DNA from 4 places in the Janthinobacterium sp. GW821-FHT03C08 genome. Region 4 is predicted to be linked to each of the others. Evidence: predicted binding sites of a transcription regulator. Region 4 holds the regulator's gene; each other region holds the start of a gene.
What was found. The regulator sigma-54, encoded in region 4, starts transcription at its own class of promoters, with help from an activator protein. The targets are predictions, from matches to a motif close to TGGCANGNAANCTGCTTT.
Positions count from the first base shown of each region.

Region 1: a site for sigma-54 is predicted at 4,826-4,843, ahead of AC07VL_RS20820 (urease accessory protein UreD). Genes of this name have one in related genera too.
Region 2: a site for sigma-54 is predicted at 1,835-1,852, ahead of adh (aldehyde dehydrogenase). Genes of this name have one in related genera too.
Region 3: a site for sigma-54 is predicted at 4,460-4,477, ahead of AC07VL_RS18350 (PEP-CTERM sorting domain-containing protein). Genes of this name have one in related genera too.

Region 1 is NZ_JBWKUP010000014.1:128,767-136,010, reverse strand. It holds gene AC07VL_RS20835 (sensor histidine kinase) at 1-514, shown strand, start outside; gene AC07VL_RS20830 (EAL domain-containing response regulator) at 688-2,892, shown strand; gene AC07VL_RS20825 (DUF885 domain-containing protein) at 2,932-4,677, shown strand; gene AC07VL_RS20820 (urease accessory protein UreD) at 4,873-5,733, shown strand; gene AC07VL_RS20815 (urease subunit gamma) at 5,759-6,061, shown strand; gene AC07VL_RS20810 (urease subunit beta) at 6,156-6,485, shown strand; gene ureC (urease subunit alpha) at 6,487-7,244, shown strand, end outside.
Region 2 is NZ_JBWKUP010000035.1:5,376-12,619, reverse strand. It holds gene AC07VL_RS27665 (TonB-dependent receptor family protein) at 1-441, opposite strand, end outside; gene AC07VL_RS27660 (beta-propeller fold lactonase family protein) at 646-1,602, shown strand; gene adh (aldehyde dehydrogenase) at 1,938-3,458, shown strand; gene AC07VL_RS27650 (DUF779 domain-containing protein) at 3,511-3,900, shown strand; gene AC07VL_RS27645 (PQQ-dependent methanol/ethanol family dehydrogenase) at 3,950-5,686, shown strand; gene AC07VL_RS27640 (porin) at 5,988-7,148, shown strand; gene AC07VL_RS27635 (4Fe-4S binding protein) at 7,212-7,244, shown strand, end outside.
Region 3 is NZ_JBWKUP010000012.1:57,861-65,104, forward strand. It holds gene AC07VL_RS18335 (IS1595 family transposase) at 1-316, opposite strand, end outside; gene AC07VL_RS18340 (NF038129 family PEP-CTERM protein) at 448-1,086, opposite strand; gene AC07VL_RS18345 (ExeM/NucH family extracellular endonuclease) at 1,097-4,093, opposite strand; gene AC07VL_RS18350 (PEP-CTERM sorting domain-containing protein) at 4,557-5,300, shown strand; gene AC07VL_RS18355 (TIGR03790 family protein) at 5,346-6,368, opposite strand; gene AC07VL_RS18360 (FxDxF family PEP-CTERM protein) at 6,513-7,091, opposite strand; gene AC07VL_RS18365 (FxDxF family PEP-CTERM protein) at 7,170-7,244, opposite strand, start outside.
Region 4 is NZ_JBWKUP010000002.1:182,804-190,047, reverse strand. It holds gene lptA (lipopolysaccharide transport periplasmic protein LptA) at 1-536, shown strand, start outside; gene lptB (LPS export ABC transporter ATP-binding protein) at 536-1,291, shown strand; gene AC07VL_RS03240 (RNA polymerase factor sigma-54) at 1,296-2,774, shown strand; gene hpf (ribosome hibernation-promoting factor, HPF/YfiA family) at 2,845-3,204, shown strand; gene AC07VL_RS03230 (3-hydroxyisobutyryl-CoA hydrolase) at 3,341-4,426, shown strand; gene rapZ (RNase adapter RapZ) at 4,427-5,290, opposite strand; gene hprK (HPr(Ser) kinase/phosphatase) at 5,643-6,578, opposite strand; gene AC07VL_RS03215 (PTS sugar transporter subunit IIA) at 6,615-7,097, opposite strand.

The sequences.
Region 1 (7,244 bases), on a different contig from region 4:
ATGGCGCCTGTCCTTCGCCGTCAGCGACACGGGCATCGGCATCGCCGCCGCCGACCAGCAGCGCATCTTCGAGCCGTTCGTGCAGGCCGACAGCGCGGGGCCGAAGGACGGCACGGGCCTGGGACTGGCCATTTCGCGCGAGTTCGTGCAGCTGATGGGGGGCGAGCTGACGCTGGAGTCCATGCCGGGCCAGGGCGCCACCTTCCGTTTCAGCATACCCGCGCAGGCGGCCCAGGCGCCGTCGCCGGCCTCGGTGCCGCCGGCCGTGCCGGCGCCGGCCGGGGCGCGGCCCATGCTGCAGGCGGGCGACCTGGCGCTGCTGGACCATGACGCGCGCGCGGCCCTGCTGGTGGCGCTGCGCGAATTGAACCTGGCCCGCGTGGCGCTGCTGCTGTCGGCGCTGCCGCCGGCGGCAGCGCCGCTGGTGCCGGGCTTGCAGGCCATGCTGGAGCAGCACCAGTACCGCCAGCTGTGCGCCCTGCTGGAAACGGACGGCGCCCTGGCGGCGGTGTGAAGTGTGGACGGCCAACATCGCTTTGGATAAAAAGGCCGCCAAACGGCCGGCGATGGATGGTGCTAAATTGCAATAAAGATTATGATGATGGTACGTAGTTCACTGCAAAGAAATGTCTTGTCCAGCGCGGCAACCGAGCGCCGCGCCTCATCCAAAGCTGAGAGAACTGCTACATGCACCGCGATTTTTCGGAAGTGAACTCGAAGGGCGAAGTACTGATCGTTGAAGATACGCCGGCCTCGCTGAAGCTGCTGAGCGATTTGCTCGGCGGCGCCGGCTATGCGGTGCGCCAGGCGCCGAACGGCGAACTGGCCCTGTGGACGGCGCAGGCGCGTCCGCCGGAACTGATCCTGCTCGACGTGCGCATGCCGGGGCTGGATGGCTTTGAAGTGTGCCGGCGCCTGAAGGAGATTCCCGCCCTGCGCCAGGTGCCCGTGATTTTCCTGTCGGCGCAGTACGATACGGACGACAAGGTGCGCGGCTTTGCGCTGGGCGCCGTCGATTTCATCGCCAAACCGTTCCAGGCCGAGGAAATCCTCGCCCGCACCGACGCGCACGTGCGCCTGGCGCGCGCGCAGCTGCAGCTGGCGCAGGAGCGCGCCAACCTGGAGTGCCGCGTGGCCGAACGCACGGCGGAACTGGAGCAGGTGGCCAGCACCCTGGCGCGCGAAGTGCAGATGCGCCGCGCGAATGAAGAATTGCTGCGCCTGTCCGGCCAGGTCTTCGAGGCGACGCAGGACGCCATCCTGATCACCGATCCGGCCGGCGTCATCGTCACCGCCAATCCCGCCTTTACGCGCATCACCGGCTACGCCGCGCAGGAAGTGGTGGGCACGGACATCATGCGCCTGCATGCCGAATACACGGGCGAAGCGGTGCTGCAGGCCATGCGCCAGGGCTTGCGCAGCAGCGGCTGCTGGTCGGGCGAGGTGCAGACGCGGCGCAAGAGCGGCGACACCTATCCCTGCCTGCTCAGCGTCTCCACCGTGCACGGCCCGGACGGCGCCGTCGTCAACTACGTGGGCGTCTTCCTCGACATCAGCGAGCGCAAGGCCGAGCAGCACTTGATCGATTTCCTCTCCTACCACGACGCGCTGACCGGCTTGCCGAACCGCGTGCTGCTGCGCGAACGCTTCGAGCAGGCGCGCGCGAACGCCGCGCGCGACGGCCAGCAGGTGGTGCTGATGTGCCTGGACCTGGACCGCTTCAAGAACATCAACGATTCGCACGGCCAGGCGGTGGGCGACAAGGCGCTGCAGGTGGTGGCGCGCTTCCTCTCCGGCTGCGTGCGCGAAGGCGACACGGTGGCGCGCCAGGGCGGCGACGAATTCCAGATCCTGCTGCAGGACGACGCCCTGCTGGGGCGCACCCTGGGGCTGGCGCAAACCATCCTGGCCGGCTTGCGCGAAGAACTCAGCGTCGATGGCGAACGCCTGGCCCTGACCACCAGCATCGGCATCGCCATGTGCCCGGCCGACGGCGACAGCCTTGACGACGTGCTGCGCCACGCCGACACGGCCCTCGTGCGCGCCAAGGAAATGGGGCGCGACCACTACGCCTTCTTCACGGAGCGCATGGGCAGCGACATCCGCGCCCGCCTGGCGATGCAGCAGCAGCTGCGCGGCGCCATCGGCCGCGATGAATTCGAGGTGCATTACCAGCCGCAGATATGCTTGCGCACGGGCGCCATGCTGGGCGCCGAAGCCCTGCTGCGCTGGGACAATCCCGTGCTGGGCAAGGTGCCGCCGGGCCTGTTCATCGCGCTGGCCGAGGAGTACGGCTCCATCACGGCCATCGGAGAGTGGGTGCTGGAAAGCGTCTGCGCGCAGATCCGCGCCTGGCACGATGCGGGCCTGGGCAGCATCAAGGTGGCCGTCAACCTGTCGGGCAAGCAGTTCGCGCAGGACCGCACGGTGCCCTTCGTCGAGGCGGCCCTGCGCAAGTACGGCATCGCGCCTGCCTGCCTGGGCATCGAGATCACGGAAAGCACGGTGATGGGCGACCCGGACAAGGCGGTGGCGGCCCTGACGCGCCTGAAGGACATCGGCGTGGGCATTTCGCTCGACGACTTCGGCACCGGCTATTCCAGCCTGGGCTACCTGAAGCGCTTTCCCATCGACGTGCTGAAGATCGACAAATCCTTCGTCGACGACGTCACCACCAGCAGCAGCGACGCGGCCATTGCCCGCTCCGTCATCTCGCTGGCGCACAACCTCGACATGCGCGTCATAGCCGAAGGCGTGGAGACGCGCGCGCAGGTGGATTTTTTGACGGAACACGGCTGCGACGAGATGCAGGGCTATTACTTCAGCCGTCCCCTGCCGGCGGACGCCTTCACGGCGCTGCTGCGCGAAAAAAGGATGCTGGCGCCGGCGTGAGCGGGTATGCTGGCTCTTTTTCTTTTGGGCAAGTATTTCGTGAAAAGACTGATACCCGCGCTCCTCGGCGCATGCATGCTGTTCAGCGGCCCCGTCTTGGCTGCTGCCGCCGTACCCGCCACCGTGTTGCCTGCGGGCGCCGCCGGCCAGTTCCAGCAGATTTACAGCGCCGAATGGCAATGGCGCCAGGAGCACAAGCGCGACGCCGGCCTGCCGCGCGTGGACGCCGCCACGCAGGAGACGCGGCGCGCCTACTGGGAGCGCGTGCTGGCGCAGCTCGACGCGCTCGACGCGGCCAGCCTGCAGGGCGAGGATGGCGTCAACTTTGCCGTCTACCGCGCGCAGGTGGCGGCCTTGCTGGCGGCGCAGCAGTTCCGCGAATACGAGCGGCCCCTCAATGCCGACACGGCTTTCTGGAACGAGCTGGCATACGCGGCCCGCAAGCCGCGCCGCACCGGCGCCGACTACCGCGCCTACCTCGCGCAGCTCAATGACGTGCCGCGCTATTTCGGCGAGCAGATGGAGAATATGCGCGCCGGCCTGCGGCGCGGCTTCACGCCGCCCCGCGTGACCCTGGCCGGGCGCGAGCAGGCGCTGGCCGAAGTGGCCCACGCGGCCGATGCGCGCGCCACCCTGTACTACCAGCCCTTCCTGCAGCTGCCGCCCAGCATGCCCGAGCAGGAGCAGTCGGCCCTGCGCGCGGGGGCCGTGCAAGCCATCCGCGACGCCGTCATGCCGGCCTTCGGCGAGCTGCTGGCCTTCATGCGCGACGAGTACATTCCCGGCGCGGGCACGACCCTGGCGGCGGAACGCCTGCCCGACGGCAAGGCCTACTACCAGTCGAAGATCACGGAATTCACCACCACGGCCCTGAGCGCGGCGCAGATCCACGCCATCGGCCTGCGGGAGATGGCGCAGATCCGCGCCGAGATGGATGCCACCATCGCCAGGACGGGCTTCCAGGGCGACTTTGCCGCCTTCCTGCAATTCTTGCGCAGCGATCCGCAGTTCTATGCCCGCACGCCGCAGGAGCTGCTGATGCGTTCGGCCTGGGTGGCGAAGAAGTTCGATGCCAAGGCGGCGCAGTATTTCGGCTACCTGCCGCGCCAGCGCTTTGCCATCATCCCCGTGCCGGACGAGCAGGCGCCCCATTACACGTCGGGCCGCGGCGGGCCGGGAGTCTACCTGGTCAACACCTATGACTTGCCGTCCCGGCCCCTGTACAGCATGCCGGCGCTTACCCTGCACGAATCGGCGCCCGGCCACGCCTTCCAGATGCCGGTGGCGCTGGAGCAGAAGGGGCGGCCGGCCTTCCGCCGTGCCTACATCTCCGCGTATGGCGAAGGCTGGGCCCTGTACTGCGAGCGCCTCGGCGCCGAGATGGGCATCTACGAGAATGCCTATGAAACCTTCGGCATGCTCAGCTACCAAGCCTGGCGCGCCGCGCGCCTGGTGGTCGACACGGGCATCCACGCGCAGGACTGGACGCGCGCGCAGGCGCAGGCCTACCTGCACGCGAACACGGCCCTGTCCGCGCATGAAATCGAGACGGAGGTGGACCGCTACATATCCTGGCCGGGCCAGGCGCTGTCGTATTACCTGGGCGAGATGGCCATCCTCGACGGCCGCCGCAAGGCGGAAACGGCGCTGGGCGAGCGCTTCGACATCCGCGCCTTCCACGACATGGTGCTGGAAATGGGGTCCGTGCCGCTGCCCGTGCTGGAACGGCGCATCGACGGCTTCATTGCCGACGGCGGCAAGAGTCCCTACCTGGCGGCGCCGTGACGGCGTAGCGCACGCCGCGCGGCCAGTGCACCAAGGTGGTGCACTGGCCGCGCGCTGCTCAGGCACTTGTGACTTTGAAGTGCACGATTCTCACTTTCCCATCCCTTGACGGTGCGCCGCGCCGTCCAATACGCGTCTCCTTCGTGACTGGCACATTTTCTGCTTTGTTGATCGTTATTTACACGATCGCAGCGCATGCCAGACAGCTCCCATCCCGCAACGCTCCTTGACACCGGCACGCACAGCGCTTGGCAGGCGCAGCTGCGCCTGGGCTTTGCGCTGCACGATGGCGTCAGCCGCCTCGTCGAGCGCACGCACAGCGGTCCCCTGCGCGTGCAAAAGCCCCTGTATCCGGAAGGCGATGACGTCTGCCACGCCATCATCATCCACCCGCCCGGCGGCGTGGTGGGCGGCGACCAGCTGGCCGTGCATGCGACGGCGGGCGAGGGCGCGCATGCCTTGCTCACTTCCCCCGGCGCCGCCAAGTGGTACTGCGCCAACGGCCACGTCTCGGGCCAGCATGTCGTGCTGCGCGCGGACAGCGGCGCGGCCATCGAGTGGCTGCCGCAGGAGAGCATCTTCTTCGACCAGGCCTGCGTGCGCCTGCGCCACGAAGTGGAGCTGGCGGCCGACGCCAGCTACATCGGCTGCGACATCGTCTGCCTGGGCCGCAGCGCCTCGGGCGAGACGTTTAACACGGGCAGCATCAGCCAGCACGTGCAGATCCGCCGCGGCGACAGGCTGCTGTGGTGGGAACAGGGCGTGCTGGCGGCCGGCGGTGCGCTGATGGCCAGCCCCCTGGGCCTTGGGGGGCACACGGTGTGCGCCACCCTGATCGCCGTCGGCGCGGCCCCCGCCGTGCTGGCCGCCTTGCGCGAGATCAAGGTGCCGGCCGGCGCCCTGTTTGGCGCCACGCAGATGAAATCGCTGGTGGTGGTGCGCCTGCTGTGCGGCGACAGCGAGGCGGCGCGCCGCGTCATGCTGGCCGCCTGGCAGCTGCTGCGCCCCGCCATGCTGGGGCGCGACGCCGTCGTGCCCCGCATCTGGAACACTTAATCAGGAAAGAAGCGCAAGGAAAACCATGGACCTGACACCCCGCGAAAAAGACAAGCTGCTCATTTTTACCGCCGCGCTGCTGGCCGAACGGCGCCTGGCGCGCGGCCTGAAGCTTAATTACCCGGAAGCGGTGGCCCTGATCAGCGCCACCATCATGGAAGGCGCGCGCGACGGCAAGTCCGTGGCGCAGCTGATGTCGGATGGCACGCAGATCCTGTCGCGCGCCGACGTCATGGACGGCATCGCCGAGATGATCCCCGACATCCAGGTGGAGGCGACGTTCCCGGACGGCAGCAAGCTGGTGACCGTGCACCACCCGATACCGTAGTTTTTCGAGCGGCCAGGGCGCCACCCGCGCCTTGGCTGTTTTTGCGCCGGCGATCCGCCGGCCAGCGACCAGCGCATAGAGGAAGGAAACCATCATGACACCAGGCGAATACAGATTGGAAGAGGGCGAAATCAGCCTCAATGCGGGCCGCGCCACGGCCACCGTGGTGGTGGCCAACCGGGGCGACCGGCCCATCCAGGTCGGCTCGCACTTCCACTTTTTCGAGGTCAACCCGGCGCTGGCCTTCGAGCGCTGGCGCGCCTACGGCATGCGCCTCAATATCACGGCCGGCACGGCCGTGCGCTTCGAACCGGGCCAGCAGCGCACGGTGGAACTGGTGGCGCTGGCGGGCGAGCGCAAGGTCTACGGCTTCAATGGCGAAGTGATGGGCGAATTGCAGGATACTCCACCGGGAAAGGATTGAGATGGCCAGCATTCCCCGCAGCGCGTATGCCGAGATGTTCGGCCCCACCAAGGGCGACCGCATCCGCCTGGCCGACACGGAACTGTTCATCGAGATCGAGCATGACTACGCCATCTACGGCGAAGAAGTGAAATTCGGCGGCGGTAAAGTCATCCGCGACGGCATGGGCCAGTCGCAGCGCTGCGCGGCCGAGGTGATGGATACCGTCATCACGAATGCCGTCATCCTCGACCATTGGGGCATCGTGAAGGCCGACATCGGCCTGAAAAACGGCCTCATTTTCGGCATCGGCAAGGCGGGCAACCCGGATATCCAGCCCGGCGTCACGCTCGCCATCGGCGGCGCGACGGAAATCATCGCCGGCGAAGGCATGATCGTCACGGCCGGCGGCGTCGATACGCACATCCACTTCATCTGCCCGCAGCAGATCGAGGAAGCCCTGATGAGCGGCGTGACGACCATGCTGGGCGGCGGCACGGGACCGGCCGTGGGCACGGCCGCCACCACCTGCACGCCGGGACCGTGGCATCTGAACGCCATGCTGGCGGCCGCCGACGCCTTCCCGATGAACCTGGGCTTCATGGGAAAAGGTAATGTGAGCCTGCCGCTGCCGCTGGAAGAACAGGTGCGGGCGGGCGCCATCGGCCTGAAACTGCACGAGGACTGGGGCAGCACGCCGGCCGCCATCGACAATTGCCTGTCCGTTGCCGACCGCATGGATATCCAGGTGGCGCTGCACAGCGACACCCTCAACGAGGG
Region 2 (7,244 bases), on a different contig from region 4:
TTCGATGCGCTCGGCCGTATCGAGATTGAAGGTGGCAGCCTGGCCCTGGCCATCGGGCATGCTGGCGGGAATGCCGTCGCTGATCAGCTTGACGCCGCGCACGCCGAAGGCCGAGCGGGCACCGAAGCCCCGTGACGAGATTTGCAAGTCCTGCGCATAGTTCTGGCGGTTCTGCACGACCAGGCCCGGCACGGCGGCCAGCGCTTCCGACGCATTCACGCGGATTTGGCCGTCCTGGATGCGCGCGCTGTCGACCACGTCGATGGACGCCGGTACTTCCTGGCTGGGATGGGCAATGCGGCTGCCGCTGATGACCACCGTATCCATGAGTTGCCCGTTGGCAGGGTCAGCGACCTCGGCGGCAAAGACGTGGGGAGCGAAAGTGGCGCTGCCGGCGACAAACAGGCTGGCGATGGTGTTCAGGCGGAAACGATGCTGCATGCGGGTTCTCCAATGTGAATAAAAGCCTGCTTGGTCGCGTGCGCGGCGCAGGTCTGCGTAGGTGTGTCAAGCAATATGCCTGCCATGTCTCCATTGGTGGGCGGAAATTATACGCCTGTCAGTGGCACGGCGTTTGCATGCAGGCATCGTCACCTGCGCCGCTCCCGCGCGCGCTTCCTGTGTGTTCCCATTGAAAAGGTGATTATGCCCAACTTTCTGTTCCGCTTGCGCCAGGCTTGCATGTTGTTGCCTGCGCTTGCCTGCACGGCCGTCCAGGCGGCCCCGTTTGCCTACGTGCCCAATGAAAAGTCGGGCACCTTGAGCGTGATCGACACGGCGACCGACCAGGTCGTGCGCCAAATCGCGGCTGGCAAGCGCCCGCGCGGCATCGCTGCCGACCCCACCGGACGGCAATTGTTTGTCACGGACGCCGCCAGCAGTGCCTTGCTGCTGATTGACAACGCTGGCGGTGCGCCCGTACGCAGCGTAGCGCTGGGCAAGTCGCCCGAAGGCGTCAGCGCTTCCCGCGACGGCAGCCTGATAGCCGTGGCCGTCGAGGAAAACAATAGCGTGGCCTTGCTCGATGGTCAGACGGGCGTCTTGCTGGCCGATATCAAGGTGCAGGGACGCAATCCGGAACACGCCGTCTTCAGCCCGGACGGGCGCTGGCTGCTGGTCAGCGCGGAAGAGGCCGAGCAAGTCGATGTCATTGATGTGGCGCAACGCCGCCAGGTGGCGTCCGTCGCCGTCGGCCTGCGTCCGCGCGGCATCGGCTTCAGCCCCGATTCCGGCCTGGCCTACGTGGCCTGCGAACTGGTCAATGCCGTCTACGTGATCGACATGACGGCGCGCAAGGCCATCGCCACCATTCCTGCGGGCAAGAACGCGAACGGCATCGTGGTCCATCCCGGCGGCAAGCAAGTGTATGTCTCGAACGGCATCGACGGCACGGTAATGGTGATCGATACGGCCAGCCACCAGGTGACGGCCACCATTGCCGTCGGCAAACGCCCGTGGAACATGGCCATCACGCCCGACGGGACCAAACTGTACGTGGCCAATGGGCGCTCCAACAGCGTGTCCGTCATCGACACGGCCAGCGCGCGCAAGGTGGCCGATATTGCCGTGGGCGAATTGCCATGGGGCGTGGTAATTCGGTAGTGGCACAGAGCAGGTGTTCCAGTCTGGTACACCTGTTCCATTGTGCAGCGGCGCAGGGGCGCGGCGGCAGGGCTGGCCCGGATTGGAACAGTACCCCGCCGCCTTGTTCAAAACGCAAACAGCAAGCCAGCATCGATCCGGCTCGGGCGTATGGGCGAAAAGCGCGCCGGGTTTGACGCCACGCCCTTGTAACAAGGGTAAAACCGGCTAAGTTTGTAGTGGGGCGGCGAGCTGGCACGGCATTTGCGGAAGACACCGTGTACTTACCCCATCTGTACCAGGACGTTTGATTTTAATTAAGTAATTCCATTCTAATTAACCCGATAGAGGACGACATGAATCTCGCAGACATCAGCAAACTGGGCGTGGCCAATCCCTTCAAGCAACGCTATGACAATTACATCGGCGGCAAATTCGTTGCCCCGGTAAAAGGTGAATACTTTCCCAACGTGACGCCCATCACGGGCTTGCCATTTTGCGAAATCGCCCGCTCCACGACGGAAGACGTCGAACTGGCGCTGGATGCGGCCCACGCGGCCAAGGATGCCTGGGGCAAGACGTCGCCGGCCGAGCGCGCCAACATCCTGAACCGCATCGCCGACCGCATCGAGCAGAACCTGAGCCTGATCGCCACGGCGGAAACCATCGACAACGGCAAGCCGATCCGCGAGACGATGAATGCCGACATTCCACTGGCCATCGACCATTTCCGTTATTTTGCCGGCTGCATCCGTGCGCAGGAAGGTTCCGTCGCGCAAATCGATGCGGAAACCTATGCCTATCACTACCATGAGCCGCTGGGCGTCGTGGGGCAGATCATCCCGTGGAATTTCCCTATCCTGATGGCCGTGTGGAAACTGGCGCCAGCTTTGGCCGCCGGCAATTGCGTTGTCCTGAAACCGGCCGAGCAGACGCCGGCATCCATCATGGTGTTGATCGAGCTGATCGGCGACCTGCTGCCGCCAGGCGTGCTGAACATCATCAACGGTTTCGGCCTGGAAGCGGGCAAGCCGCTGGCCTCGAGCAAGCGCATCGCCAAGATCGCCTTTACGGGCGAAACGGGTACGGGCCGCCTGATCATGGGCTACGCCGCGCAAAACCTGATTCCCGTTACGCTGGAACTGGGCGGCAAGTCGCCAAACATCTTCTTTGAAGACGTGATGGATGCGGACGATGATTATTTCGACAAGTGCCTGGAAGGCTTCACGATGTTTGCGCTGAATCAAGGCGAGGTGTGCACCTGCCCATCGCGCGTGCTGATCCAGGAATCGATTTACGAGAAATTCATCGAACGGGCCCTGAAGCGCGTGGCCGCCATCAAGCAGGGCAATCCGCTCGACTCGGCCACCATGATCGGCGCCCAGGCGTCGCAGGAGCAACTGGAAAAAATCCTGTCCTACCTCGACATCGGCCGCCAGGAAGGCGCCGAAGTGCTGGCAGGCGGCGAGCGCAACACGCAGGCGGGCGACCTGGAAGGCGGCTATTACGTGCGTCCGACCGTGTTCAAGGGCAATAACAAGATGCGCATCTTCCAGGAAGAGATTTTCGGGCCCGTCGTGTCCGTGACCACCTTCAAGGATGAGGCCGAAGCGCTGGCCATTGCCAACGACACCTTGTACGGCCTGGGTGCCGGCCTGTGGACGCGCGACGGTTCGCGCGCCTTCCGCGTGGGCCGCGCCATCCAGGCGGGCCGCGTGTGGACCAATTGCTACCACCTGTATCCAGCCCACGCCGCATTCGGCGGCTACAAGCAATCGGGCATCGGCCGCGAAAACCACAAGATGATGCTCGACCACTATCAGCAAACGAAGAACTTGCTGGTGAGCTATAGCCCGAAAGCCCTGGGCTTCTTCTAAACTGGCAACAGGCGCCGCGCCTTCCCGGGCGCGGCGCGCAGAAAGGGATGCCATGACTGCAGCAATTGCCAGGGTGGTCGCCACCGATGCGGCGCTGGAAATGATGGACAAGTTGCGCCAGCGTCACGGTCCGCTGATGTTTTTCCAGTCGGGCGGTTGCTGTGACGGCAGTACGCCCATGTGCTACGCGCTGGGCGAGTTCGATGTCAGCGATACCGATATCTATCTCGGCAATTTGAATGGCACACCGTTCTACATGGGACTCGAGCAATTCGAGTACTGGGAGCATACCCAGTTGATTATCGACGTGGTCGATGGCAATGGCGGCATGTTTTCACTCGACAACGGCACGGGCAAGCGCTTCCTGACGCGCTCGCGCCTGTTCACCGATGAAGAGTGCGCCTTGCTGCATGCCCAGCCGCACGACCACGGCAGCACCTGATACATACACATACTAATAACAGAGGGAGATGATTGTGCAGAAAAAAATCATGGGGATCGTCATCGGTTTGAGTGTCGCCTCGCTGGTCCAGGCGGCCGACGTGGGCAATGTCACCAGTGCCATGCTCGACAGCACGGCCAAGAACCCGGCCAGTGTCCTGTCGTTCGGCATGGGCACGCAGGGCCAGCGCTATTCGCCATTGACGCAGATCAATGACAAGACCGTGGCCAAGCTGGTGCCGGCCTGGTCGTTCTCGTTTGGCGGCGAAAAACAGCGGGGCCAGGAATCGCAGCCGTTGATTCACAACGGCAAGATGTTCGTCACGGCCTCGTATTCGCGCATCTTCGCCATCGACCTGAAAACGGGCGCCAAGCTGTGGAAATATGAGCATCGCTTGCCGGACGGCATCATGCCCTGCTGCGACGTGGTCAACCGCGGCGCGGCCCTGTACGGCAACCTGGTGATCTTCGGCACCCTGGACGCCTACCTGGTGGCGCTGGACCAGAACACGGGCAAGATCGTCTGGAAAGAGAAAGTGGACGACTATGCGGCCGGCTACTCGATGACGGCCGCGCCGCTGATCGCCGAAGGCTTGCTGCTGACGGGCGTGTCGGGCGGGGAATTCGGCATCGTCGGCCGCGTCGAAGCGCGCAACCCGATGACGGGTGACCTGGTGTGGAGCCGTCCGACGGTCGAGGGCCATATGGGCCACCGCTACGACAAGGATGGCAAGGCCATCGACAACGGCGTGTCCGGCACGGCGAACAAGACGTGGCCGGGCGACCTGTGGAAAACGGGAGGCGCCTCGACGTGGATGGGCGGGACCTACGACCCGCAAACCAAGCTCGCGTACTTTGGCACGGGCAACCCTGCGCCGTGGAACAGCCATCTGCGTCCCGGCGACAACCTGTACTCGTCGTCCACCGTGGCGCTGGACGTCAAAACGGGACAGATCAAGTGGGCGTACCAGAACACGCCGAACGATGCCTGGGATTTCGACGGCGCCAACGAGTTCGTCACCTTCGACATGGATGGCAAACGCTACGGCGGCAAGGCCGACCGCAACGGTTTCTTCTATGTCATCGACGCCAACACGGGCAAGCTGCAGAACGCTTTCCCGTTCGTGAAGAAAATCACCTGGGCCAGCAGCATCGACCTGAAGACGGGCCGGCCGAATTTCATCCCCGCCGGCCGTCCTGGCGACCCGACCAAGGGAGAAGAAGGCAAGAAGGGCACGACCGTGTTTGCCGCGCCCGCCTTCCTCGGTGCCAAGAACCAGATGCCGATGGCCTATTCGCCGCAAACCAAGCTGTTCTACGTTCCCGCGAACGAATGGGGCATGGACATCTGGAACGAGCCAATCAGCTACAAGAAAGGCGGTGCCTTCCTCGGCGCGGGCTTCACCATTAAGCCCCTGTTTGACGACTACATCGGCGCCATGCGCGCCGTCGATCCGAAGACGGGCAAGATCGTATGGGAAATCAAGAACAACGCGCCGCTGTGGGGCGGCGTGATGAGCACGGCCGGCAACCTGGTGTTCTACGGCACGCCGGAAGGCTTCCTGAAAGCCGTCGACGCGAAGACGGGCAAGGAGCTGTGGAAATTCCAGACGGGCTCCGGCGTCGTGGCGCCGCCCGTCACCTGGCAGGATGGCGACACGCAATACGTGGCCGTCGTTTCCGGCTGGGGCGGCGCGGTGCCGCTGTGGGGCGGCGAAGTGGCGAAGAAAGTCAACTTCCTGGAACAGGGCGGCTCCGTGTGGGTTTTCAAGCTGGCATCGAAGTAACGGGGTGAAGCGCCCGCGCCAGTCGGATGGGTGTCTCCCTGTCTGATCGGTTGTAACAGGCGGGCGCTTTCTTTTTGCTGACGGCCCAGGCCGTCAGTTTTTTGTTTACATGGTGGTCCGGTCCGCACGCTGGCGGTCAAAAAAGGAACACCACCGGCGGCGATTGATCCGCCGCTGCACAGCTTAAATGGACTTTTTCTCCTTCTCCCTCTGAGTCCCGCTGGGCACGCTTATTGCCAAAGCTTGAGGTACATCAATCACTGATGTGCACACTAAAAACAGAGAAGAAAGAGGAGAAGAAATGAACACATTGATCAAGCTGGGGAGCCTGGGCGTCATGACGATCGCAGCGATGGGACAGGCACACGCCGTCGATATCAAGGCTGGTGACTGGACCGTATCCGTGGGCGGCATCGTCAACGCCTACTACACGCAAGTGTCGTGTTCGGGCGATGCCGTGGGCGGGCTGGCGCTGGGTGGCCAGGCGCTCGGTTGCGGCGGCGAAAAGGACCGCACCACCATCGGCAACGGCTTGCTGCCGAACGGCTTGATCACCTCGGCATCATCGCGCCTGGGCGAGTACGACGTGAAAGCCTTGATCGGCATCTACAATTCGACGGCCACGGACAGTGCCATCAGCCAGAACAGTGTGGTCGACGTGCGCCAGGCCTTTTTTACGTTTGGAAATGCACAGATGGGTACTTTCAAGCTGGGCCGCGACTATGGCATCTTCGGCGCGAATGCGATTTTGTCCGACATGACTTTGCTGGGCTCGGGCGCGCCCGTGCAGGCGACGCAGCGGGGGCGGGTGACCCTGGGCCATATCGGCGCCGGCTACACCTACCTGGGCAACTATGGCCAGATCATGTACAGCTCGCCGAAGTCCAGCGGATTTGGCACCGACGTGGCGCTGGTCAGCCCCGTGTCGGATACGCCCATCGTGGCAGGCTCGACTTATTCTTCGAAATCCAGTCCGCAAGTGCAGGCGCAACTGACGTATGCGCAGGACGGCTTGAAAGCCTGGCTGGGCGTGAAGTCGCAAAAGTTCACCTCGAAAACGCCTGGCGTCGATGACCTGACCATGCGCGGCGTGGAAGTGGGCGGCTCCTACCAGATGGGGCCGGCAGGCGTGCTGGTCAACTTCCAGGGCGGCAAGGGGCTGGGCATCCTGTCCGATGCGGACCAGGGCGATACCAAGTCGAAGAACTGGCTGCTGCAAGGCACGTATAAAACGACGGACAAGCTGAAACTGGGCTTGTCCTACGGCATCAGCAAGAACGATGACAACACGGCCGGCTCGGGCGGCCTGAAGTCGAACGCCAACCTGACTCTCGGTGCGTATTACTCGCTCAACAGCGCGATCACCCTGGTGGGCGAGCTGGGCCAGACGCGCTCGAAAGGCTTTGCGGGCGGCGAGGCGAAGATGAATGGCGTGTCCCTGGGCGGCATTATTTTCTTCTAACCAATGAATGCGGCGCCGGAGGGTGCGGCGCCGCGCGGAGCTTAATGCATGCGGATACTGCGGTTGTTCATAGCATGCTGGCTATTCCTGTTTATC
Region 3 (7,244 bases), on a different contig from region 4:
CCAGCAGGCAATCGGCATACGCCAGCCAGCGTTCCTTGTGGCGCAAGCGGGCCAGCGGCGTGCCGGTGAGCGCATTGAAGGTGCGCCCGCACGGTACGCAGCGGTAGCGCTGCAGCCCGTGGGCGTAGCCATGGCGGTGACAGTGTGACGCTTGGCAGGCGGGACAGCGCAAACGCTGCCGGGCCACGCTTTCGACCAGTGCCACGGCGGCATCCGGCGATGCGGCGCCGTGCAGCAAGGCGATACCCGCCAGGCGCTGGCGTTGGCTCAGATTGGCAAACTGGGCAATAAAACGTTTCCATTCTGCGGCTTGCATGAGGTGCTCCCATCTGGCTGGTCCACTCGGTTAGACCTCAGCCATACTGTGAGTTCCCCTACTTGTCGAGGACAGAGCCAAAAAAAACACAGCGGACCTGCGTCCGCTGTGTTCAAGCTGGAAAACGGCTCTTACGCCGGCGTGACGGGCTGGCGGCGGCGCAGGGCCAGGCCGATCAGCGCCAGGCCGCCCGTCAGCATCATCCATTCCGATGCTTCGGGCACGGCCGAGATCGAGGCGATGCTGGCGTAGGTGCTGCCGGCGATGCTGGCGGGCACGCCGCCATTGAGCGGCGTCAATTCGAACTGCAGCACGTTGCCATTCACATTGCCCAGGTAAGCCGTGCCCGTGGCGTCGAGCAAGCCCACGCCAAAGGTCGTGCCCGCATTGCCGGCCGTCGTCAGGAAATCGCCGCCAAAGACGATGTTGAAAGCAAACTTGCCGCCCAGGGTCACGTTGTGGAACCAGTCGTTGTAGGCACCGCTATTGCCGAAGGTCAAGGTGCCGGGCAGGCTGCCGCTGACGCTGCCCTCCTGCGATTCCAGCGCGCCGAACGCGCCCGAGAAGTTGCTCAGGGTGGCGCTGGCGCCCGGCGCGGGGCTGTTGCCGGCGATAAAGGCGAAATCGAGGAAGCCGGCGCCGGAAAACGTGCTCGTGTCGATTTCCACGTGATAGCTGAGCGGGTCCGCCAGCGCCACGCTGCCGCTGCCGGCGAGCAAGGCGGCCAGCACGGCGCGGCGCAGGGTGAGATTGAGTTTCGTAGTCAACATGATGAGGTCCTTAGAAGTTGCCGGCAAAGATGCTGGCCGAGTAGTTGATCGTCACTTTCGACGGATTGGTGAAACTGACGGCGAACGAGGCCGTCGCGCCTGGCGCCAGGCTGGCCGCGTTCACCGTGACATACGCAGCGCCCGCATGCGTGCCGCTGGCATTGGCCAGGGTGACGCCGGCCGGCAGGCCGCCGAAAACCACCTGGAACGGGCCGTTCAGGGCGCTGCTGCCCGTGTTGGTAAAGGCAAACGTGCCCGTGTACTTCTGCGTCGTGCGGTTGAACGTCAGGCCCGAGCTGGCGACCGAGACGGCGGCCGTGATGTCGCGGTAGGCGGGTTGCAGGTCCAGGCTGATGACGACGGGATCGTGGTCCGAGGCGCGGTACGGCGAGGCTGTGTACAGGTCCTGCGGCTTGGCCGGGTCGATGTTGTAGTCGATCACTTCCGGCTCGTCCGCATTCACATGCCACTCGGCCACGCCGGCCACTTGCGGGCTCAGCGAGGCGCTGGCCAGCGCATGGTCGAGGTAGCCGCTCAGGCCGCCGAACACGTAGGAGTACGGCATGCCGGACGGCCGCACGAAGCGCTCCAGTTCATTGACGAAGCCGGCGCCCGTGATGACCTGGATCGGGTCTTCCGCGCCATACGAATTGAGGTCGCCGATGACCAGCACGTCCGCATCCCCGGCCGCCGCGGCCACCTGCGGCACGAAGCTGCCCACCAGGCGCTGCGCCTGCTGCACGCGGGTGGCGTTCCAGCAGCTCTGGCTGTCGTTGTTGTCCGCGTCGGCGCCTGCGCCGGACGGGCAGCTGCCCTTCGACTTCATGTGGTTGACGATCAGCGAGAATTTCTCGCCGTTCGCCGCCTTGAAGGTTTGCGCCATCGGCGGACGGTTGTTGATGGCATTCGCGTCCGACAGGGCGCCGCCCACGAGGCCCAGGCGGGCCGGCTTGTAGATCATGGCCACGCGGATGGCGTCCGTGCCCGTGGCGGCCGGTTTCGGCACCACGGCGTAGGTGACGCCGCCGATGGCCGCGTTGAGCTGCTCGACCAGGTAGGTGACGGCCGTTTCGCCATTGTTCTGGATTTCCATCAGGCCCACCACGTCCGCATCGATGGCTTTCAGTTCGGCCACGATCTTGTCGCGCTGGCGCACGAACTCGGCCAGGTTGTCGGCGCCGCGGCAATTGCTCTTACTGGTCGACGAGCCCACGGTGCAGCCCTGTCCCGTCTGGCCAAAGACGTTGTTGCCATTCGTAAAGGTCGTGAAGAAATTGAGCACGTTGGCGCTGGCCACTTTCACGTTACCCGCAGGCAGTTCCGGCCGGTCCGTGCGCGGATTGTCGCGCGAGAACTGCGGCGCCTGCGTCGGCTGCAGCTTGTAGGTGGCACCGCCGCCGCCGATGGCGCCGAAGTCCACCACGCCCGTCAGGTCGGAGACGGTGTCGCCGCTGCGCACGGTGCCATCCTGGCCCAGATACGGGATCGTTGTCGGCGTGACGAAGATGCCATCATCGAGCACGATCAGGTTGTTCGCATTGGCCGCGATCAAGGCCTGCGCCTCGGCGGAGCCGGCCGGATGACGGTTGGTCGGCACTTCGCGCCGTCCCGCCGACAGGGTCAGTTCGCCGCGCGCGCCCAGGTAGGCGTTCTGCGACACGGTCAGGGGCTGCGTGAAGCGCACCAGCATGCCTTCCACGGCGCCCAGGTTATCGTTCGGCAAGGTCACGTTCGTCGGCACGACGCTATGGCCCGCGCTTTGCGTGAGGATGGCCGTCACGTCCTTCAATTCCGTGTAGGAATTTTTCGCGCCCGTGGGCGTGTACTCGAATACCGTGCCCGTCACGCGCACCAGTTCGCCCGGCTGCACCGTGGTGGCCGTGCTGCCCGTGTAGACGAAGATGCCGTCCGACGTCGACGGGTCGCCATCGCCCGCCGCATCCTGGATGAAGAAGCCGGTGCCCACTTTCAGGGTCACCACTCCCTCCGTCGTCTGCACGGAATTGGCGTAGGGACTGGCGGCGCCGCTGCCCTGGATTTGCGGGATCGTGTGGCTGACGGCGGCCAGGCCCTGCACGGCGACATCGATCTTGCAGCTGGCGCTCTGCTGCTGGTCGTTGCTGAAATTCACGGTGACGGGGTAGTTTCCAGCAGGCACGCCAGCGGCCACGAGCAGGCTGACCGTCGCGCTCTCGCCGGCCACGCCGGCGGCGCTGAAATTGGCCAGGCTGATGCCGGCCACGGCAGGCGAAGCCAGGCTGGCGGCATTCACTACGCCATCGACGTCGGAGGCGCGCAGCACGGCGCTGCCGCCATTGCCGGCCGCCAGGGCCAGGCTGGCGGGGCAGCTGGTGACGATCTGGTGCACGACGGGGCCGCCGCACACATGGCGCTCGGAAGCCGTATTGCGCGGCGTCACGCTGCCGGCGGCGAAGTCGGCGCCGTTGTCGTCCGTGTCGCTGCAGCCGCCATTGGCGCGCAGGATGGAGAGGGTATTCGATGGCGCGGGCGCCACACTGCCTTCAAAGCCATTGGCCGTGCCGAAGCCCACCAGGTCGATGACGGACGCGCCTGTGGGGCTGGCGCCCGTCTGCGCCGTCTTGCTATTGCTCAACAACACCTTGCCTGCCGTGCCCGACATGGCCAGACTGCCGCTGGCGTCCGGCGTCGGCAGAGCTGCCGTGCCGCCCGTGCCCTTCGCTTGCTGGACCAGCAAATACTGGCCAGGTTGCAGATCGATAGCCGGCAAGGCCGTCACGGCCCAGGTGGTACCTGCGGCGGACGCGTATTGCACGCTCCAGTTGCCCACGTTCACGGGACTGGCGCCGCGGTTGAACAGTTCGATGAAGTCGTTGGTGTACAGGGCGCCCGTATTGCCGCCACCGCCATAGACCTGGCTGATGACGATGTCGGAAGCGGCCAGTGCCGGCACGGACAGGCTGGCCAGCAAGGTGGCCATGACGGTCAGGCGCAGGGGCGTGCGCAGGGGAGAAAGCGAGGTGTGCATGAGTATCCCGGTCGGTAAATGAATGGCGCCGGCCTGTCATGCCGGCCGGCGCGCCACAATTAACAAAAGTATTTCAAACTTGTTATTTGCATATTAAAGCCCCTGGATGACGACTTGATGACATTTGATTAAGCCGAATGGAGTAAGGGGCGTGCCGGCGCCGCTTTTTCGACATCTGTAAAGCGTATTTTTTTGGCAACAGAGCGCTTGGGGCTACGCGCGAAAAAGACGCCAACAGGAAAAATGTGATATATTTCAGGCAAATAAGTTTTGTTCCTGATAACAACAATCAGCGTACCGCAACGATACCGTCACAATGAGAGCAGGCCCCAGCCTCGCGTGCCTCGTGGAATGCCCATCCGGCCATGCAGCAGAAATTGCATTATCGGTAGCAAACATTAACCGCATCGCGAACGGACAGCGCAACAGCGCGGCGTTCCGCTACATTTTGAAGAGATAAACCATGTTAAAACCACGCACCCCCTACTCTGTTCTCGGCACAGCCCTGGCGGCAGCCCTCTTCCTGACGGCAGGCATGGCGCAGGCACAGGCGACCGCGGCGCAGGCCGACAACAACAGCAAGCGCTGCGAGGCGGCGAATGCGGATGGCAGGGGCAAGGCGGGCGAATTCAATCCGGACAGTTCCAGCAGCGCCTGCAGCCTGGCGAATGGCTTCGTCAACTTTGGCGCGCGCAGCAACGACGGCGTCGGCGCGACGCCGGAATTCGGCACGGGCGAATCGGACCAGGTACTGCGCGCACCGGCCTTCTCGGGCAATAACCACCGCCTGGCCAACGCCCTGGGCCAGTCCGCCGATGCGGGCTACGGCGCCGGCCCTACCCTGCTGGCCAGCACCGGCGAACACCATTTCGGCAGCCGCGACTTTGTCTACGCACAGGAAGAGCCCCCGATCGAAGGCCGCGGCTACCAGGCTGGCCGCGCCCTGGCCAGCAATGACGTCTATGCGCCGCTGCTGACCTCATCGGGTGGCGACGTCCTGCCGCCCGCTGGCGGCGGCGGTGTAGGCGGCGGCGGGGCCGGCGGCGGCTTCGACAGCAGTGGCGGCGGATCGATCAATCCAGGCGGCAATGGCGGCGTGGTCCCCCCGATCCCTGCCGTGCCGGAACCGGAGACCTATGCCATGCTGCTGGCAGGCTTGGGACTGCTGAGCTGGATCGGACGCCGCCGGCGTACCGGCCAGGCATAAAAAAATGGCTCTTGCGAGCCATTTTTTTCGTCCTCCTTGGCGGGATCAGCGCCGGAAAGCCGCATATGGCGCGGCCAGCGGGTCGCCAATAAAAAGGCCTTGCGCCGGCCAGGAGACGCTGCCCCAGTACGCTTCGAGCGCCGTCATGCCGCTCAGGTAGCGGCGCAGCAGCACCGTGGGATTGGGAAATTTCTGCCAATAATTGCACGGCTCGCTGACCGTGCCGTAACTGGCGGTCGCGCCCGCTTCGAGCCAGCGCTGGCTGCTCATCTGCGACGTCCCCTGCAAGTCGCCGCCGAACGAGGTCAGGTGGTCGGCCAGGGCGCCCGGCAGGAAGTGCAAGGTGTCGAGCTTGTCCACCTTCGCCATGCCCGTCTGGTACACCATGACGTCCTGCGCGCCTTCCAGCACATCGGCCTTCATGTTCTTGATCGTCAGCTTGCGCTGGCGCACCACGCCGGTCGGCGGGAAGAATGGCGCGCGGCTGTTGCGCGCCCCTTCGCTGGTGCTCAGGTAATAGGCGCTGGCGGCAGGCACGGCAAAGCCGCTGGCCGTGCCGCGGTCGACGACCGCCTTGGCCTCCTCGACATAGTCGATGGGCAGCAGCATAGACAAGCGCATGCCCAGCTGGCTGAACGGCTGGCCGGTATTGCTGTTGAAATAGGTGCTGGCCTTGCCCGGATTACACGTCTTCGCGCATTGCCCGGCGTCGTAGCCCAGGGTGTAGGCGGAGGTGATCGAATTGCATTCGACGGCATACGGCGCGCTCCACACCATGAGCACGGCCTGGATGCCGGGCTTGAGCTGGCCGTCGATGCGCTCCTTCAGCTGCGCGAACTGATCCATGCTCAGCTTGCGCGGCCGGTTCGGAATGTGCACGTGCACGACGTTGGCGGCAGGGATGGCATGGGCCTGGCGGTAATACTCGCCCACCTCGATGCTGTTCGGCTCAGCGTCGTTGATGACGATGGCCAGTTGTGCCGGCTGCAAGCCGGGCGGGACGGCGGATTCGGCGCCATGGGCGAGCGTGGCCAGCAGTGCCAGCGGCAGACAGAGTGAAATACGCAATGGGATACCGTGGCAGGAGACAGTTGCGATTGATCAAAATGGCCGCCAGGCGGCCACCCGTATTGGCAACAATTATAGCCGCGAAAGCTGCACAAAAAAAAACGGAGGCCGCGGCCTCCGTGATGTGTGCGCCAGCGGCGGGCGTCAGGCCTGGAACTTGCGGCGGCGCGCCACGAAGCCCAGCAGGCCGAAACCTGCCAGCAGCATGGCATAGGTTTCCGGCTCGGGCACGGGGTTGACGGCCACGTTGCCGCTGTAGCTGCCGCCGGCGGCGGATGCCACGTAACCGTTCACTTCCAGGAAGTAGTTGCCGGCAGCCAGGGGCGCCGCATTCGACGACAGGGTCCATGCCTGGTCGGCCGCCGTGAAGTTCAGCAAGTCCAGCGTGCCCTGCAGGACGACGCCGCCCGCGTTTTTCAGGCTGAATCCCGTCAAGGTCAAGCCCGAGTTCTGGCTCGGCTTCAAGGACGTGGCCAGGCCGCTGAAATCATTGCTGCCCGTCAAGGTGAAGAGGAACTTGTCGCTGAAGAAATTATGCTCCACGCCGGCCAGCTGGCCCGGCGCCAGCGTAAACGAACCGAACAGATTGCTGCCCGAATAATCGAGCAAGTCCTGCGTCAGGTCGACGGGGGCGTGGCTGATGTCCACGGGGGCGGCGTGCGCGGCCAGGCTGCTGCCGGCCAGCATGACTGCCAGGAACAGGGATTTCAGAATGTTGTTCATACGTTTCACCAAAAAGACAGCAGCCGGCGCGAGCTGGCCGCAGGATAAGAATGCGGAAAGGGAAAACTGTCGCAAGGCTCAGGCAGCGGACTGGCGGCGGCGCGCCAGCAAGCCCAGCAGGCCCAGGCCGCCCAGCAGCATGCCGTAGCTGGC
Region 4 (7,244 bases):
GCACGGCGCATGCCGAAAAGGCCGATTCCGAGAAGGAAGCCGTCATCACGGCCCAGCGCGGCCAGGTCGATGACGTCAAGCAGACGCGCACTTTGACGGGCGACGTCGTGCTGGTGAAGGGCACGCTGACCATGAAGGCGGGCCGCGCCTTGATCACGGAAGACCCGCAAGGCTACCAGTTCATCACCTTCTGGGCCGATCCCGGCAAGCTGGCCACCTTCCGCCAGAAGCGCGACGGCGCGGGCGACCTGTGGGTCGAGGGCGAGGCGGAGCGCGTGGAATACGACAACAAGACGGAAGTGGTGAAACTGTTTTCCAAGGCCAAGCTGACGCGCCTGGAAGGTACGAAGCCGACGGACGTGGCCAATGGCGCCTTCATCTCGTATGACAGCCGCAAGGAAGTGTTTACGATGGAAAATTCCGACAGCGGCACCAGCACTCCCGGTGCCGGCAGCGTGCGCATGGTGATCCAGCCGAAGACCAAGGCCCCAGCGGCGGAAAAAGCGCCTGCGGCGCCAGCGCCAGGAAAGCAATAATGGAAAATACACGTTGCGGCAGCACCCTGATCGTTCGCGGACTGCAAAAAACCTATGGCAAGCGGCAAGTCGTGCACGATGTGTCGCTGCAAGTCGAATGCGGCGAAGTGGTGGGCCTGTTGGGGCCTAATGGCGCCGGCAAGACCACCTCGTTCTACATGATTGTCGGCCTGGTGCCGTCCGATGGCGGCACCATCGACATCAGCGGCGTGGATATCTCCAGCCTGCCGATCCACCGCCGCGCGCAGATGGGCCTGTCCTACCTGCCGCAGGAGGCGTCCGTGTTCCGCAAGCTGACGGTGGAAGACAATATCCGCGCCGTGCTGGAAATCCAGACCGTCGAAGGCCGTCCCCTGAAGAAGGCCGAGATCGAGGAGCGCCTGGACAAATTGCTGGCCGACCTGCAGATCGAGAAGCTGCGCGAGAACCAGGCGCTGTCCCTGTCCGGCGGCGAGCGCCGCCGCGTGGAGATCGCCCGCGCGCTGGCCACCGACCCGCGCTTCGTGCTGCTCGACGAACCGTTCGCGGGCGTCGACCCGATCGCCGTGATCGAGATCCAGCGCATCGTGCGTTTCTTGAAGGAGCGCAATATCGGCGTGCTGATCACGGACCATAATGTACGCGAGACGCTCGGTATCTGCGACCGTGCCTACATCATCAACCAGGGCTCGGTGCTGGCGTCGGGACGCCCCGACGACATCATCGCGAACGAGTCGGTACGCCGGGTCTATCTGGGCGAACACTTCCGCATGTGAGCCAATGAAACAATCATTGCAGCTGCGCACTTCGCAGCACCTGGCACTGACGCCGCAGTTGCAGCAATCGATACGCCTGTTGCAATTGTCTACCCTGGAATTGCACCAGGAACTCGAGCAACTGCTGACGGACAACCCCCTGCTCGAGCGCCTCGACGATCCGCTCGACCGTTCGCTGCGCCTGCTCTCCGATGGCGCCCTGAGTTCCACGGCCGCGCCGGCCGAGGCGCCGCCCCAGCCGCCTGGCCAGGAGGCCCCCGCCGCGCCGGCGGAAGGCGAGACGTTTGACGGTGATGCGGGCGAGGGCCCGGCCGCCATGGACGGCGCCGACAGCGACTGGAGCGAAGCGAGCCGCGGCAAGGCCCCCGACGACGAAGATTCCCGTCCGCAACTCGAGGCCCACCACTGCACCCTGCGCGAGCACCTGATGGAGCAGATGCGCGTGACGGTGCTGGAATTGCGCGACCGCGCGCTCGTCGAGCTGATCATCGACGCCCTCGACGACAATGGCTACCTGGAAGAGTCGCTCGACGACATCCTGGCGCGCTTGCCGGAAGAGCTGGAAATCGACGCCGACGAGCTGCGCACGGCCTTGGCCCTGCTGCAAAGTTTCGATCCGCCGGGCGTAGGTGCGCGCAATGCGTCCGAATGCCTGGCGCTGCAGATCAAGCGCTTGCCGCACGTTGCCCTGGTGACGCGGCGCATGGCCCTCGTCATCGTGGAAAAGCACCTGGCCTGGTTTGCCCAGCGCGATTTCAACAAGCTGAAAAAAGCCCTCGATTGCGACGACGAAGACTTGCGCGAGGCGCAGACGGTGATCCGCCTGTGCAACCCGCACCCGGGCGCCGTGTTTGCCTCGGACGTGTCCGATTACGTCGTGCCCGACGTCGTCGTCAAGCGCGCCCGCAATGGCTGGCAAGTGACCCTGAACAACGATGTCATGCCGCGCCTGCGCGTGAACGCCATGTACGCCAATTTGTTGAAGCAGGGCAAGGGCGAAGGCGCCATGGGCGCACAGCTGCAGGAAGCCAAGTGGCTCATCAAGAACATGCGCCAGCGCTTCGACACCATCCTGCGCGTGGCGCAGGCGATAGTAGAAAGACAAAAGAACTTTTTCTCGCATGGGGCCGTTGCCATGCGCCCCCTTGTGCTCCGTGAAATAGCTGATACACTGGGTTTACACGAGAGTACTATCTCGCGGGTAACAACTCAAAAGTACATGCTGACCCCGCACGGCATGTTCGAGTTGAAATATTTCTTTGGTAGCCACGTCGCCACCGAAGCGGGGGGCGAAGCGTCATCGACGGCGATACGGGCATTGATCGTGCAACTGACAGGAGCAGAAGACCCTAAAAATCCTTTATCCGACAGTAAGATTGCGGACATGCTGGGGGAACAAGGCATGGTGATTGCGCGACGTACTGTTGCCAAATACCGGGAAGCATTGAAAATTCCGCCAGTGAGCCTGCGTAAGTGTTTGTAAGTTTTTTTCGGTTCCTCTGCGGGCCGGATACGATGGACCGCACGAACCCGAATCATCTTTAGGAGTGTGTATGAATCTCACCATCAGCGGACATCATCTCGAAGTGACACCAGCCATCCGTGAATACGTACAAACGAAACTGGAACGTGTAAAACGTCATTTCGATCAAGTCATCGATATTGCCGTGATTCTGACCGTCGACAACCTCAAAGAGAAAGAAAAACGCCAAAAGGCCGAAGTCAACCTGCGTCTGAGCGGCAAGACCGTCTACGTGGAAAGCCTGGCGCAAGACCTGTATGCCGCCATCGATACCCTGATCGACAAACTGGACCGGCAAGTGATGAAGTACAAGACCAAAGTGCAAGGGCACGGTAAAGAGGCGATCAAGCATCTGCCAGACAGCTCGGAAGAAGAATTCGCCGCCGCTTAAGCGGGCCGCGACTTTCAACCGGTTGTGATCAACTAAGGGCGCACATTGCGCCCTTTTTTGCGCCTGGACCTGTTGTCCGCATGGTTCGCCGCGCAGGCGCTAGAATGCTCCCACACTCACTTCTTTCCATTCTGCCATGAGCGACTTTGTCCAGACCTCTATCCGCAACCGCACGGGCCACATCGTGCTCGACCGTCCGAAAGCCTTGAATTCCCTGTCGCTGGAGATGGTGCGCGCCCTCAGCGCCACCTTGCTGGCCTGGCGCGACGATCCGCAGGTGGAAGCCGTGGTGATCCGTTCGAGCAGTGAAAAGGCCCTGTGCGCCGGGGGCGACATCCGTTTCTTTTACGATGCGGGCCTGGCCACGCCGCAAGGGGGCAGCGCGCTGCTGGAAGATTTCTTTACGGAAGAATATGCCCTCAACCACCTCATTCATTTCTATCCGAAACCCTATATTGCCGTGATGAATGGCGTGGTGATGGGCGGCGGCATGGGCGTGGCGCAGGCGGGCCCCGGCAACCAGTTGCGCATCGTCACAGACCGCACGCGTATGGCCATGCCGGAAGTCAACATTGGTCTGTTCCCCGACGTGGGCGGCAGTTATTTCCTGTCCCGCCTGGCGGGCCGTCTGGGACTGTACCTGGGCTTGACGGGGTTGACCATCGGCGCGGCCGATGCCCTGTACACGGGCCTGGCCGACGTGTACCTGCCCGAGGCGCAGATGGGGGCATTGCTGGCCCTGTTCGAGTCGACGCCGGGCGAGGCCTTGCCGGTCGCCATCAAGGCGCTGGCGGCGCCACTCCAGGCCGAGGCGGGCGCTGCTCCCCTGGCCGCGGCGCGCGCGGCGCTGGACCGCCACTTCGGCGCCGCTTCGGTGGCGGCCATCATGGCCTCGCTGGCGCAGGACGACAGCGCGTTTGCCGCCAAGGCGCTGGCGGCCATGCGCCTGCGCTCGCCGCTGATGATGTCGGTGACCCTGGAATTGCTGCAGCGGGGCGCACACCTGGGCGTGGCCGATTGCCTGCGCATGGAACGCACGGTGGTGCGCCACAATTTCACGCATGGCGAAGTGCTCGAAGGCGTGCGCGCGCTGGTGGTCGACAAGGACAATGCGCCGCGCTGGCAGCCTGCCAGCCTGGACGAGGTCGATGCTGCCATGGTGGCAGCCTTCTTTGCGCCCGTCTGGCCAGCCCTGGCGCATCCGCTGCGCCACCTCGATTAACTAGCTGCGTTCGCGGTGGCGCAGGACGACGCGCTCGTTGGGGCCGAAGTACTGCGCCAGGCGTTCCGCCATGTAGACGGAGCGGTGCTGGCCGCCCGTGCAGCCGAGGGCCACGGTCAGGTAGCTGCGGTTGTCGGACTTGAATGACGGCAACCATTTTTCGATGAAGGCGCGGATGTCGGCCAGCAGCTCCAGCGCGCTTGGCTGCGCGTCGAGGAAGGCGATCACGGGAGCGTCGCGTCCGTCCAGCGGGCGCAGGGCCACGTCGTAATACGGGTTGGGCAGCGCGCGCACGTCGAAGACGAAATCCGCGTCCAGCGGCACGCCCAGCTTGAAGGCGAACGATTCGAAGAACAGGGTCAGCGGCGCGCGTTCGGACGCCACCATTTCCTTGATCCAGGCGCGCAGCTTGTTGGCGCTCAGTTCCGACGTGTCGATCACATGGCCCAGCTGCTCGATGGTCGACAGGCGTTCGCGCTCTTCCGAAATGCATTCGATCAGGGTGCGGCGGCTGGCGGGATTCTGGTTCGGGCGCAGTTCGTGCGACAGGGGATGGCTGCGCCGCGTTTCCGAGAAGCGCGCCACCAGCGAATGCGTGGTGGCCGTCAAGAACATGACCTTGACATCGTGTCCCTGGTCGCGCAGCAGCGCCACATTGTGGGGCAGGCTGACGAGCGATTCGGCGCTGCGCGCATCGACGGCCACGGCCAGTTTCGGCGTGCCCTCATCGAGGAGGGTTTGCACCAGGCTTGGCAACAATGCGGGCGGCAGGTTGTCGACACAATAATAACCGGTATCTTCCAGCACATTGAGCGCGACGGATTTGCCGGAGCCGGAGATTCCGGTGATAAGGACGATATGCATAGGCCGATCATACAATAAAGAGCGGCCCTGTGCTCCCGCAGCAATTATCTTTACAGATTATTGCAATTCGTACCTTAGTCTTGGTTATCTTGTTGAATAAGTGAAACCGTCGCGCAGCTGGGAGGGCGCACTCCTTGCAACATTAATCGCCACTCATGGCGAGTCGTTGGTGCAGCAGGGAATTCACGCAGCACTGCTGCGTGCCTGCGTCACGGTTCGCCCTTGCAAGGGCGAACTCCTTGCAACATTAATCGCCACTCATGGCGAGTCGTTGGTGCAGCAGGGAATTCACGCAGCACTGCTGCGTGCCTGCGCAACGGTTCGCCCTTGCAAGGGCGAACTCCTTGCAACATTAATCGCCACTCATGGCGAGTCGTTGCCGCTCCATGAACTCCTGCAAGGTATCGATGCCGCGCAGTTGCAAGATGGTATTGCGCACGGCCGCTTCCAGCAGCACCGCGATGTTGCGGCCGGCGGCGACGGGGATGACGACCTTGCGCACGGGCAAGCCCAGCACGTCTTCCGTGGGGAACAGGAAAGGCAGACGCTCGACCTCTTCCTCCAGCGCATTGCGGCGCACCAGGTGGACGATCAGTTTCAAGCGCATCTTGCGGCGCACGGCCGTTTCGCCAAAGATGGCCTTGATATCGAGCAAACCCAGTCCCCGCACTTCCAGCAGGTTTTGCAGCAGGGGCGGGCAGCGGCCCTCGATCATGTTGGGCGCGATGCGCGAGAATTCGACGGCGTCGTCGGCCACCAGGCCGTGGCTGCGCGAGATCAGCTCCAGCCCCAGTTCGCTCTTGCCCAGGCCCGAGTCGCCCGTGATCAGCACGCCCACGCCCAGCACGTCCATGAAGACGCCATGCATGATGATGCGCTGCGCCAGTTTCTTCGACAGGTAGACGCGCAGGAAGTCGATCACTTGCGCGGCCGGCAGCGGGGTGGAGAACAGGGGGATGTTTTGCTCGTCGCAGATGGCGAGGATGTCGGGCGGCGTTTCCAGCCCTTGCGCGATGATCAGGGCGGGCGGACCGCCGGCGATCAGCTCGCCGATCACGTGGGTGCGCGTATTGACCTTCAGGCGCTGGTAGTAATTGATTTCCTGGTGGCCAAAGACCTGGATGCGGCCCGGATGGATCAGGTTCAAGTGGCCCACCTGGTCGGCTGCCGACGAGACATCGCCGGAGATCAGGCGTTCGCCGCCGGGAAAGCCGGCGAACCAGCCCAGTTGCAGACTTTCACGATTATCGTCGTACAGGCGTTGGATCGTCAGCGGCGTTTGCAACATGGCAGTCTTCTTCAGGAGTGGAGGAATACCTGAAGTTTAACCTGCCGCTTGAAGACTAGGTTGCCAATTGACGATGCGCGAATGCACGGATTTCGGCTCCGGATCCGTGGCCAGTGCCGTGCGGAAAGCATCATCGGAAAACATTTCGGCGATTTCCGACAGGATTTCCAGATGTTGCTGAGTGACATGATCGGGAATCAGCAGGAAAAACAGCAGGTTCACGGGCTTGCCGTCCGGCGACTCGAATGGAATCGGCTCGGCCAGGCGCACGAAGGCGCCCAGCGGCGCTTTCAGCGTCTTGCTGCCCTTGACGCGGCCATGCGGCACGGCCACGCCATGGCCCAGGCCCGTCGAGCCCAGGCGTTCGCGGGCAAACAGATTGTCCGACACGGTGGAGCGGGCGATGCCGTAATTGTTTTCGAAGATCAGGCCGGCTTGCTCGAAAGCGCGCTTTTTGCTGGAGACTTCCAGGTCCAGGAGGACGTTTTCGAGGGATAAGATTTTGCTAAGATTAGTCATGACACTCAATGAAATGGTGCAATGCGCAGAGGGCTTGCGAGCCGAATTATAGGCCTGTTTTCGCGGCCTGTAACGCCAATTCTCAACAGTATACGCCCGCTGCGGGCGCAGTGGGCGCTACGGCATGATGACGTCTCATTTTAACAA